Oharaeibacter diazotrophicus: one gene and its partner. The protein of the gene in region 2 binds, or shares a complex with, the protein of the main gene of each other region. Links are inferred from orthologs where the notes say so. Each region holds a gene or a part of one and is shown on either strand. Other genes may lie near its edges.

Region 1 (4,661 bases), 340 kb from region 2 along the record:
GTCCCCGGCGGAAAGTCCGCCACCCTACGCCCCGCCCCCGACGGACGGAACCGCGGACGGAAACCCGATCCGGCTGCGTGTCGCTTTATCCACAGCGGGCGCCGAAAAGGGCTGGTGGCTCGTCGTCGTTCTCTCTATGTTCTTGCCACGGGAATTGGCGTCCGGCAAGGCCCTCCTATATTGGCGGATCGGCCCGCATGGCGGGCCACGATCGTCGCGGCTGCTGACAGCGGCTGTCGACGGCGGCGGAGACGATGACCGGCGGTCCGCGCCGGACGCGGGCACCAGGGAACGTCGCGGCGGTGCCGATACGGGCACGGTCGGCGGTTCGGATCGGGACGGACGATGACGGGCAAGAGGACACCGGCCTTCGACACGGCGAAGCGGACGATCGCGATCCGCGGCGCGCGCGAGCACAACCTCAAGAACGTCGACCTCGAACTGCCGCGCGACAGCCTGGTGGTGCTGACCGGCGTGTCGGGGTCGGGCAAGTCGTCGCTCGCCTTCGACACCATCTACGCCGAGGGCCAGCGCCGCTACGTCGAGAGCCTGTCGGCCTACGCCCGCCAGTTCCTCGAGATGATGCAGAAGCCTGATGTCGACCAGATCGACGGGCTTTCGCCGGCGATCTCGATCGAGCAGAAGACCACCTCGCGCAACCCGCGCTCGACGGTCGGCACGGTCACCGAGATCTACGACTACATGCGCCTGTTGTTCGCGCGGGTGGGGGTGCCCTACTCGCCGGCCACCGGCCTGCCGATCGAGAGCCAGACCGTCAGCCAGATGGTCGACCGCACGCTGGAGATCGCCGGGGGCACCCGGCTCTACCTGCTGGCACCGATGATCCGCGGGCGCAAGGGCGAGTACCGCAAGGAACTCGCCGACCTGCAGAAGAAGGGCTTCCAGCGCGTCAAGGTCGACGGCGCCTACCATTCGATCGAAGAAGTGCCCGCGCTCGACAAGAAGCTGAAGCACGACATCGACGTGGTGGTCGACCGCATCGTGGTGCGCGCCGACCTCGCCACCCGCCTCGCCGACAGCTTCGAGACCGCGCTGAAGCTCGCCGACGGCATCGCCGTGCTGGAATACGCCGACGACAAGGAGGAGGACGGCACGCCGAAGCGCGTGGTGTTCTCCGAGAAATTCGCCTGCCCGGTCTCGGGCTTCACGATCCCCGAGATCGAGCCGCGGCTGTTCTCGTTCAACAATCCGTTCGGCGCCTGCCCGAAGTGCGACGGCCTCGGCACCGAGCTGAAGTTCGAGGCCGAACTCGCCGTGCCCGACGACGCCCTGTCGCTGAAGGGCGGGGCGATCGTGCCGTGGGCCAAGACCGGCTCGTCGTCGCCCTATTACGCGCAGACGCTGGAGGCGATCTGCCGGCACTACAAGGTCTCGATGACGACGCCCTGGCGCGACCTGCCCGAGCAGGTGCGCCGGACGATCATGCTCGGCTCGGGCGAAGAGGAGATCACCTTCGTCTACGACGACGGCCTGCGCTCCTACAAGACGTCGAAGCCGTTCGAGGGCGTGCTGGTCAACATCGAACGGCGTTGGAAGGAGACCGATTCCGACTGGGTCCGCGAGGAGCTCGGCCGCTTCCAGTCCGACCATCCCTGCGAGGCCTGCGGCGGTCACCGGCTGAAGCCGGAGGCGCTGGCGGTGAAGATCGCGGGGCTGCACATCGGCGAGGCCACCCGCAAGTCGATCCGCGAAGCGGCGGTGTGGTTCGAGGCGCTGCCCGGCCGGCTGACCGACAAGCAGAACGAGATCGCCGGACGCATCCTCAAGGAGATCCGCGAGCGGCTGCGCTTCCTCAACGACGTCGGCCTCGACTATCTCTCGCTCGCGCGCGGCTCCGGGACGCTGTCCGGCGGCGAGAGCCAGCGCATCCGCCTCGCCAGCCAGATCGGCTCGGGCCTGACCGGCGTGCTCTACGTGCTCGACGAGCCGTCGATCGGCCTGCACCAGCGCGACAACGACCGCCTGATCGAGACGCTCAAGCACCTGCGCGACCTCGGCAACACGGTGCTGGTGGTCGAGCACGACGAGGATGCCATCCTCGCCGCCGACTACGTCGTCGACGTCGGCCCGGGCGCGGGCGTCCACGGCGGACGGATCGTGTCGCAGGGCACGCCGGCCGAGATCATGGCCGACCCGACCTCGCTGACCGGCCAGTATCTCTCCGGCCGGCTCGCCGTGCCGGTGCCGTCCAAGCGCCGCAAGGTCGACCGCAAGAAGCTGATCCGCGTCGTCGGCGCGCGCGCCAACAACCTCAAGAACGTCACCGCCGAGATCCCGATCGGCACCTTCACCTGCGTCACCGGCGTGTCCGGCGGCGGCAAGTCGACCTTCCTGATCGACACCCTGTTCAAGGCGGCGGCGCGCCGGCTCAACGGCGCCCGCGAGCAGGCCGCCGCGCACGACCGCGTCGAGGGCCTCGAATTCCTCGACAAGGTGATCGACATCGACCAGTCGCCGATCGGGCGCACCCCGCGCTCGAACCCGGCCACCTACACCGGCGCCTTCACGCCGATCCGCGAGTGGTTCGCCGGGCTGCCGGAGGCGAAGGCACGCGGCTACCAGCCGGGCCGCTTCTCCTTCAACGTTAAGGGCGGGCGCTGCGAGGCCTGTCAGGGCGACGGCGTCATCAAGATCGAGATGCACTTCCTGCCGGACGTCTACGTCACCTGCGACGTCTGCAAGGGCAAGCGCTACAATCGCGAGACGCTGGAGGTTCAGTTCAAGGGCCGCTCGATCGCCGACGTGCTCGACATGACGGTCGACGAGGCCTGCGGCTTCTTCGAAGCGGTGCCCGGCATCCGCGACAAGATGGTGAGCCTGCGCGAGGTCGGCCTCGGCTACATCAAGGTCGGACAGCAGGCGACCACGCTGTCCGGCGGCGAGGCCCAGCGGGTCAAGCTCGCCAAGGAGCTGTCGCGTCGGGCAACCGGTCGCACGCTCTACATCCTCGACGAGCCGACCACGGGCCTGCATTTCCACGACGTCGCCAAGCTCCTGGAAATGCTCCACGAACTCGCCGACCAGGGCAACACCGTGGTGGTGATCGAGCACAATCTCGAGGTCATCAAGACCGCCGACTGGATCGTCGACCTCGGTCCCGAGGGCGGCGACGGCGGCGGCCGCATCGTCGCGGCGGGGCGGCCGGAGGACCTCGTCAAGGTGCCCGAGAGCTACACCGGCCGCTACCTCAAGGACCTCCTCGGCCGCCGCCCCCAGCGCGCCGCGGCGGAGTAGGGCGGCGCGCGGCACAGCCCGGGCGACGGTGGACGGGGAGGGGCGGCGTGCACGGTCCTCCCGGTCCCCGCGCCGCGTCGCCGTCGTGCCGCCTGCCATTGCCACCGCGTCGCCAGCGGCGCCGCGCGCCGTTGCCTTCGCGCGCCGTCGTCGTCCAGCCGCAGTCTGCCGATCGGCGCGATGGCGCGGGTGCGCAGGTTCGGTGTCGTCGCGGAGTGGCCCGGGCCACGCCCGCCGCCCGCCGGCGGCACCGCCCGGACCTGGACGGAAGGCGCCTCGTACCGCCAGCGCGAGCGCACACCTGCCGCGCACATGCATGTTTCATCTATTCACGTCAGTATGTTATCGAATGTTCGCGAGATCGTCACCGCGGTGTCGGACGAGGCCGACTAGCGTTCCGGCCGTCACGTCCAACGACGACGGGGTGGAGAAATGGCCGCGAACGATCGGCGCGAATTCCTGAAACTGATCGGCAGCGGCGCCTTCGCCGCGTCGATGACCGGCAGCATCGAGCGCGCGCTCGCGATTCCCGCGGAGGTCCGTACCGGCACCATCCGCGACGTCGAGCACATCGTCGTGCTGATGCAGGAGAACCGGTCGTTCGACCACTATTTCGGCACGATGCGCGGCGTCCGCGGCTTCGAGGACCCGCGTCCGGTGCGGCTCTCGACCGGCAAGACCGTGTGGGCGCAGCCCTCGCCGACGGGCGACGTGCTGCCGTTCCGGCCGGATGCGAACTTCGGCGAGAAGTTCCTCGAGGACGTCGCCCACGGCTGGGCCGACGGCCAGATGGCGTGGAACGAGGGCAAGTACGACCAGTGGATCCCCGCCAAGGGCGTGGCGGCGATGACCTACTACCTGCGCAAGGACATCCCCTACCACTTCGCGCTCGCCGACGCCTTCACCGTCTGCGACAACTATTTCTGTTCGCTGATCGGCCCGACCGACCCGAACCGCTACCACATGTTCTCCGGCTGGGTCGGCAACGACGGCAAGGGCGGCGGCCCGGTGATCGACAACGCCGAGGCGGGCTACGACTGGTCGACCTTCCCCGAGCGGCTGCAGAAGGCGGGCATCTCCTGGAAGGTCTACCAGGACGTCGGCGACGGCCTCACCCAGGCCGGCTTCTGGGGCTGGACCGGCGACCCCTACATCGGCAACTACGGCGACAACTCGCTGCTCTACTTCCACCAGTACCAGAACGCGGCCGAGGGCTCGCCGCTCGCCCAGCGCGCCCGCACCGGCACCAACATCAAGGTCGGCGGCACGCTGTTCGACGTCTTCGCCGCCGACGTCAAGGCCGGCCGGCTGCCGAAGGTGTCCTACATCGCCGCGCCGGAAGCCTATTCGGAGCATCCGAACTGGATCCCGAACTACGGCGCCTGGTACATCTCCCAGATCCTCGA
Region 2 (6,580 bases):
CGTCCGCTCTCCGGTGGCATGGCGCACCCGGGGCCGAGACGATGGTCGCGCCGACGCTGCGCCGGCGCAAGAGGGCTTCGCCGGTCCGTAGCTTCACGGGGGGTGAACCACCGGCCGCGACATTGCGGAAATTTAAGGCCGGCGCGACGATCGGGGCGGTTTCCCCGTCGGGATTATTTCCCTAGTCTCCCGCCTCACCAACGAGAAGGCCGATCGCGGCCGCCGTTCCCGGGAGGACCCACCGATGACCCCGATGCTCTCGCGCCGCCGCGTGCTGGCGCTCGCCGCCGCCTCCGGCCTCGCCGCCGCCGCCGGCCGCCCCGCCTTCGCCGCCGGCCCGACGATCCGGATCGCCGTGCTGAAGACCGGCACGGTCAACTGGGAGCTCGACGTCATCCGCACCAACGGCTTCGACCAGAAGCACGGCTTCGCGCTCGACGTCGTCGAGGTCGCCAACAACGAGGCGACCCGCGTCGCGCTCCAGGCCGGCGACGTCGACCTGATCACCTCGGACTGGCTGCTGGTGGCGCGCGAGCGCGGCGAGGGCTCCGACCTCACCTTCGTGCCGTTCTCCTCCTCGGTCGGCTCGATCATGGTCAAGGACGGCGGCGGCATCGCCACGCTGGCCGACCTCAAGGGCAAGAAGATCGGCGTCGCCGGCGGTCCGCTCGACAAGAACTGGCTGCTGATCCAGGGCATGGCCAAGCGCGACTTCGGCCTCGACCTCGCCAAGGACGCCGAGCCGGCCTTCGGCGCGCCGCCGCTCTTGTCGGAGAAGCTGCAGTCGGGCGAACTCGACGCCGCCCTCACTTTCTGGAACTTCTGCGCCCGCCTCGAGGCGGGCGGCTTCAAGTCGATCCTGTCGGGTCTCGAGGCCGCCCAGGCGATGGGCGCCAAGGGCGCGATCTCGGCGGTCGGCTACACCTTCTCGGAGGGCTGGGCCGCCAAGAACCTCGACGCCGTCAAGGGCTTCGTCGCTGCCTCGCGCGAGGCCAAGGAGCTGCTGCGGACCTCCGACGCCGAGTGGGCGCGCATTCGTCCGATGATGAACGCCGACGACGACAAGGTGTTCGCCAACCTCCGCGACCGCTTCCGCGACGGCATCCCGTCGCGCCCGATCGCCGACGAGATCGCCGACGCCACCACCCTCTACGGCGTCCTCGCCGACCTCGGCGGCGAGAAGCTCGTCGGCAAGTCGAAGACCTTCGCCGCCGGCACCTTCTGGTCCGAACTCGCCAAGGGCTGACGCACCGAGCTTGGTCTCGTCCCGAACCGTCGGGACGAGACGGTTGCCCGGCCGATCCGGCACGCAAATCGAGCGGTCCCATCCCGCGGCCGGTGCCGCGGGACGCGCACCGGCATCGAAACCTCCGTCACCGCCTCCGGTCGAACGCGCTGCCGCCCTTGCGGCCGGTCTTGCTCTTGAAGCTGGCGACGCTCGGATAGGCGCCCTTCCTCGTCGGCTCCGGCGGCGGGGGCGGCGGAGTCGCGGGCATGGTCAGCTTGGTGTTGGCGCCCTGCCCGGCCTCGTCGACCATCTTGGCGAAGCGGACCAGGATGGCGGCGACGCCCTTGAGGCGCTGTTCGGGATCGGGCCAGTCGCGCACCAGCACGATCTTCTGGTCGGGCCGGATCTTGGCGAGGATGCCCTGTTCGCCGACGTATTTGACCAGCGCCGGCGGGTTCTCGAACTTGCCGTCACGGAACGAGATCACCACGCCCTTCGGACCGGCGTCGACCTTCTCGACGTTGGTCTTGCGGCACAGCGCCTTGATGGTGACGATCTTGAGCAGATGCTCGACCTCCTCCGGCAGCGAGCCGAAGCGGTCGACCAGCTCGGCGCCGAAGGCGTCGATCGAGCGGGCGTCCGGCAGGTCGCCGAGGCGGCGGTAGAGGCCGAGGCGCAGTTGCAGGTCCGGCACGTAGTGGTCCGGGATCATCACCGGCGTGCCGACGGTGATCTGCGGGCTCCACTGCTCCTCGCCCTCGGCCTCCGGCCCGCCGGCCTTCAGCGACGCCACCGCCTCCTCCAGCATCTGCTGGTAGAGCTCGTAGCCGACCTCCTTGATGTGGCCGGACTGCTCCTCGCCGAGCAGGTTGCCGGCACCGCGGATGTCGAGGTCGTGGCTGGCGAGTTGGAAGCCGGCGCCGAGCGTGTCGAGGCTCTGCAGCACCTTCAGGCGCCGCTCGGCCACGGTCGTCAGCTTCTTCTCCGCCGGCGTCGTGAACAGCGCGTAGGCGCGCGTCTTGGAGCGACCGACGCGGCCCTTGAGCTGGTAGAGCTGGGCGAGGCCGAACATGTCCGCGCGGTGCACGATCAGCGTGTTGGCGGTCGGGATGTCGAGGCCGGATTCGACGATGGTAGTCGAGAGCAGCACGTCGTACTGGCCCTCGTAGAAGGCGTTCATGACGTCTTCCAATTCGGTCGCCGCCATCTGGCCGTGGGCGGTCGCGACCTTCACCTCGGGCACGTGCTTGGCGAGGAACTCCTTCTGGTCGGCGAGGTCGGCGAGCCGCGGGCAGACGTAGAAGGCCTGGCCGCCGCGGTATTTCTCGCGCAGCAGCGCCTCGCGGATGATCAGCGGATCGAAGGGCGTCACGAAGCTGCGGACCGCGAGGCGGTCGACCGGCGGCGTCGCGATCAGCGACAGCTCGCGCACGCCCGTCAATGCCAGCTGCAGCGTGCGCGGGATCGGCGTCGCCGACAGCGTCAGCACGTGGACGTCCGACTTCAGCTCCTTCAGCCGCTCCTTGTGCTTGACGCCGAAGTGCTGCTCTTCGTCGATGATCAGGAGGCCGAGGTCCTTGAACTGGATCCCCTTGGCGAGCAGCGCGTGGGTGCCGACCACGATGTCGACGGTGCCGTCGGAAAGGCCCGCCTTGGTCGCCGCCAGTTCCTTGGCCGAAACCAGCCGCGAGGCCTGCCGCACCTCGACCGGGAGGCCCTTGAAGCGCTCGGCGAAGGTGCGGAAATGCTGGCGCGACAGCAGCGTCGTCGGCACCACCACCGCCACTTGCCGACCGGACAGCGCGGCGAGGAAGGCGGCGCGTAGCGCCACTTCCGTCTTGCCGAAGCCGACGTCGCCGCAGACCAGCCGGTCCATCGGCCGGCCCGAGGCGAGGTCGGTCGCCACAGCCTCGATGGCGTTCAGCTGGTCGTCGGTCTCGTCGTAGGGGAAGCGGGCGGCGAACTCGTCGGCGAGGCCCTCGGCGGGCACGAGCGCCGGCGCGGTCTTCATCAGGCGGGCGGCCGCGGTCTTGATCAGCTCGTCGGCGATCTCGCGGATCCGCCGCTTCATCTTGGCCTTGCGGGCCTGCCACGCGCCGCCGCCGAGCTTGTCGAGCACGGCCTCGGTGTCCTCCGAGCCGTAGCGCGACAGGAGCTCGATGTTCTCGACCGGCAGGAACAGCCGGTCGCCGCCCTGGTACTGGATCTCCAGGCAGTCGTGCGGCGCGCCGGCGGCCTCGATGGTCCTAAGGCCGACGAAGCGGCCGATGCCGTGGTCGACGTGGACGACGAGGTCGCCCTCGGCCAGACTCGCCACCTCTTTCAGGAAGTTGTCGGCGCGCTTGCGGGCGCGGGCGCCGCGCACGAGGCGGTCGCCGAGCACGTCCTGTTCGGCGACGACCACGAACTCCGGCAGCGAGAAGCCGGTCTCGATGCCGAGCACGGCGAGCGGCAGTTCGTGCGCCGGCGCCTTCAGCGCCTCGTCGAGATAGGCCACCGGTCGGGTCGCCTGGACGCCGTGGTCGGCGATCACCTGGGCGAGGCGGTCGCGCGAGCCCTCGGACCAGCAGGCGAGCACCACGCGGCGGTTCTCCGCCTTCAGCGCGCGGATGTGCTTCACCAGCACGTCGAAGATGTTGACGTCGGGCGCGGCGCGTTCGGCGGCGAAGCTGCGGCCGGTCTCGCCGCCGAGGTCGACGATCCGGGTCGCCGACTGGTCGGGCTGGTGGAACGGGGTGATGCGCGCGACGTCGCGGCGCGACAACAGTGTGCCGAGTTCGGCCTCGGTCAGGTAGAGCCGGTCGGGCGGCAGCGGCTTGTAGGGCGCGCCGGCGCCGCCGGACTTCAGCGAATCCACGCGGGCGTCGTGGTGGTCGGCGACCATGACGAGGCGCTCGCGCGCGGCCTCCCGGTCGAGCGGGTCGAGCAGCACCGGGGCGTCGCCGACGTGGTCGAACAGCGTCGACAGCTGTTCGTGGAACAGCGGCATCCAGTGCTCGAGGCCGGCGTAGCGCCGGCCCTCGCTGACCGCCTCGTAGAGCGGATCGCCCGAGGTCGCCGCGCCGAAGGCGGCGACGTAGCCCTGGCGGAAGCGCTTGATCGCGGCCGGCGTCAGTTGCACCTCGCTCATCGGCACGAGGTCGAGCCGGACCAGCTGGCCGGTCGAGCGCTGGGTCTCCGGGTCGAACGGGCGGATCGATTCCAGCGTGTCGCCGAAGAAGTCGAGGCGGACCGGCGCCTCGGTGCCGGGGGCGAAGAGGTCGAGGATGCCGCCGCGCACCGCGTATTCGCCGGTGTCGCGCACCGTGCCCGAGCGCGAGAAGCCGGCGTTCTCGAGCCAGCCGGCGATGGTGGTCATGTCGGCGCGCCCGCCGGGCACCAGCGAGAACACCTGGCCCTCCACCAGCGCCGGCGGCACCACGCGCTGCACCACCGCGTTGACGGTGGTGAGCAGCACGAAGGGCTTGTCCTCGCCGCGCCGGGCGGCGAGTTCGGCCAGCGTCGTCATCCGCCGCGCCACCACGGCCGGCGTCGGTGACACCCGGTCGTAGGGCAGGCAGTCCCAGGCCGGGAACTCGAGCACGCCGATCTCCGGCGCCACGAAGGCGAGCGCGCGCTGCAGCTGCGCGAGCCGCTGGCCGTCGCGCGCCACGTAGACCGCGTCGACGCCGCGGCGCCGGTTCGCCCGCACCAGCCGGGCCAGCGCCACCGCCTCGGCGCCGTCGGGCACGCCGGCGATGGTGACGGCACGGAATTCGTCGAACAGGTGGGCAAGGGGATCGCTGGACATCGGACCGGACGGTGACATGTGGACGTGCGCGCGGGCGGGCTCGCCCGCGGACGCGAGGTTCGGCGGCGCCCCGCCGCGGCGGGACCCCGTTGGTCGTGGCGACCGGGCGGCGCACCCGGTCGCGGGGGAGGCGGGCGAAGCGGCCTCCCCGGGCGCCGCCGTCCGGCGCGGACGGCATCCGTGCGGCTCGGAACCCCGGCCGCGGAAGCCGACGGCCGACCGGACCGAAGCTCCCGCCAGCCGCAAACTCCCGGTTCCCTCCGCCCCTCTCGACACCCCAACCGCGTCCCCTCCCCCTGGAGGGGGAGGGACAGGGAGAGGGGGGAGCCCCGCCGCAACGCCGGCCACTGCGGGGACGAGGCCAGCGATCGGACAGGATCGGCCCGTCGGCCCCCTCTCCCCGACCCTCCCCCTCCAGGGGGAGGGAGCATGTCGCGGTGCAGGTGCCACACCGGCAACCGGAGCCCGAACGTCGAAGCCGGGATGCGGAAGCCCTGCTGCCGATTGGCGACAGCGCGCGGCATGAGCCCGACTGCCGACTGCCGACTGCCGAAGCCCTACTGCCCCCTACCCCCTACCCCGTCAGCGGATTCGCCTTCGCATACTCGACGATCCTCGCCAGCACGCCGCCGTCGCGCTCGGCCGGGATCGGCTCGCGGCCGAGGATCCAGCCGAACAGCTCGCGGTCGGGCACCTCCATCAGCGCCTCGAACTCGCCGAGTTCGGCCTCGGACAGCGCGGCGATCTCGGCGTCGGCGAAGCGGCCGAGCAGGAGGTCGAGCTCGCGGGTGCCGCGGTGCCAGGCGTGGTAGAGCGCCTTGCGGCGGCGGACGTCGAGGTCCTCCGAGGTGCGCGACAGCCCGTGGGACTGGATGGCCATGGAAAGCTCCGGTAAGACGCATCGCCGCCGGGCCGGATCGCCGGCCCGTCGGTGCGGGAGGATATGTAGCGTCCCCTCCCGGCGCTGTCAGGTGTCTTGTGGCGCGGCGGCGGTTCGGCGCAGCGGCTCGGGTCCCGGCCGGAGCACCCGGGCGGCCGCGCCTCGGACGGCACCGGGTCGGCACGACCGCGCCGCGACCTCGGACCGGACGCGCCGCCGCGGCGCCGCATCCGGCGGCACGGGATCGGCACGGATACGCCGGCGACAGGAGCGGGCCGCCCGGCGGGCCGGCGATGACGAGGCGCGCATGGGCGCGGGCACGAGGGGAACGAGGCGATGACGGACGGACCGACCATCCGGGTGATCCGCGGCGACGCCGCCGCCGAGCTGCGGCCGGCGATCGTCGCCCCGCTGATCGCCTTCAACCGCGAGACCTTCGGCCCGAGCGACCGCGAACTCTTCGCCGCCGTGCTCGAGGACCCCGCCACCGGCGAGACCGTCGGCGGCCTCTACGGCGAGGCCAGCTACGGCTGGACCTACGTCCAGCTCCTCGTCGTCCCCGCCGCCCAGCGCGGCCGCGACCTCGGCACCCGCCTGATCGCCGAAGCCGAAGCCTTCGCCCGCGCCCGCGGCAGCCGCGGCGTCTTCCTCGACACCTTCGAGTTCCAGGCCAGGGGGTTTT

Evidence for each region. The genes of interacting proteins can lie anywhere in the genome.
Region 1: the proteins of mfd (region 2) and uvrA are in contact, whole or in part, in a crystal structure (PDB 4DFC), measured with the Escherichia coli proteins. The link is inferred for Oharaeibacter diazotrophicus from one-to-one orthologs.

The regions. Positions count from the first base shown.
Region 1 is NZ_SNXY01000006.1:1,052,752-1,057,412, reverse strand. The notes cover bases 1-3,455. They hold uvrA (excinuclease ABC subunit UvrA), read left to right. Parts: upstream 1-345; coding sequence 346-3,255; downstream 3,256-3,455. Also shown: EDD54_RS04955 (phosphocholine-specific phospholipase C), read left to right, coding at 3,688-4,661. UniProt on the Escherichia coli protein: The UvrABC repair system catalyzes the recognition and processing of DNA lesions. UvrA is an ATPase and a DNA-binding protein. A damage recognition complex composed of 2 UvrA and 2 UvrB subunits scans DNA for abnormalities.
Region 2 is NZ_SNXY01000006.1:709,563-716,142, forward strand. Bases 1,174-5,341 are described here. They hold mfd (transcription-repair coupling factor), read right to left. Parts: upstream 5,019-5,341; coding sequence 1,374-5,018; downstream 1,174-1,373. Other genes in these bases: EDD54_RS03440 (ABC transporter substrate-binding protein), read left to right, coding at 1,174-1,246. Also shown: more of EDD54_RS03440, read left to right, coding at 245-1,173; EDD54_RS03450 (FAD assembly factor SdhE), read right to left, coding at 5,593-5,898; EDD54_RS03455 (GNAT family N-acetyltransferase), read left to right, coding at 6,235-6,580. UniProt on the Escherichia coli protein: Couples transcription and DNA repair by recognizing RNA polymerase (RNAP) stalled at DNA lesions. Mediates ATP-dependent release of RNAP and its truncated transcript from the DNA, and recruitment of nucleotide excision repair machinery to the damaged site.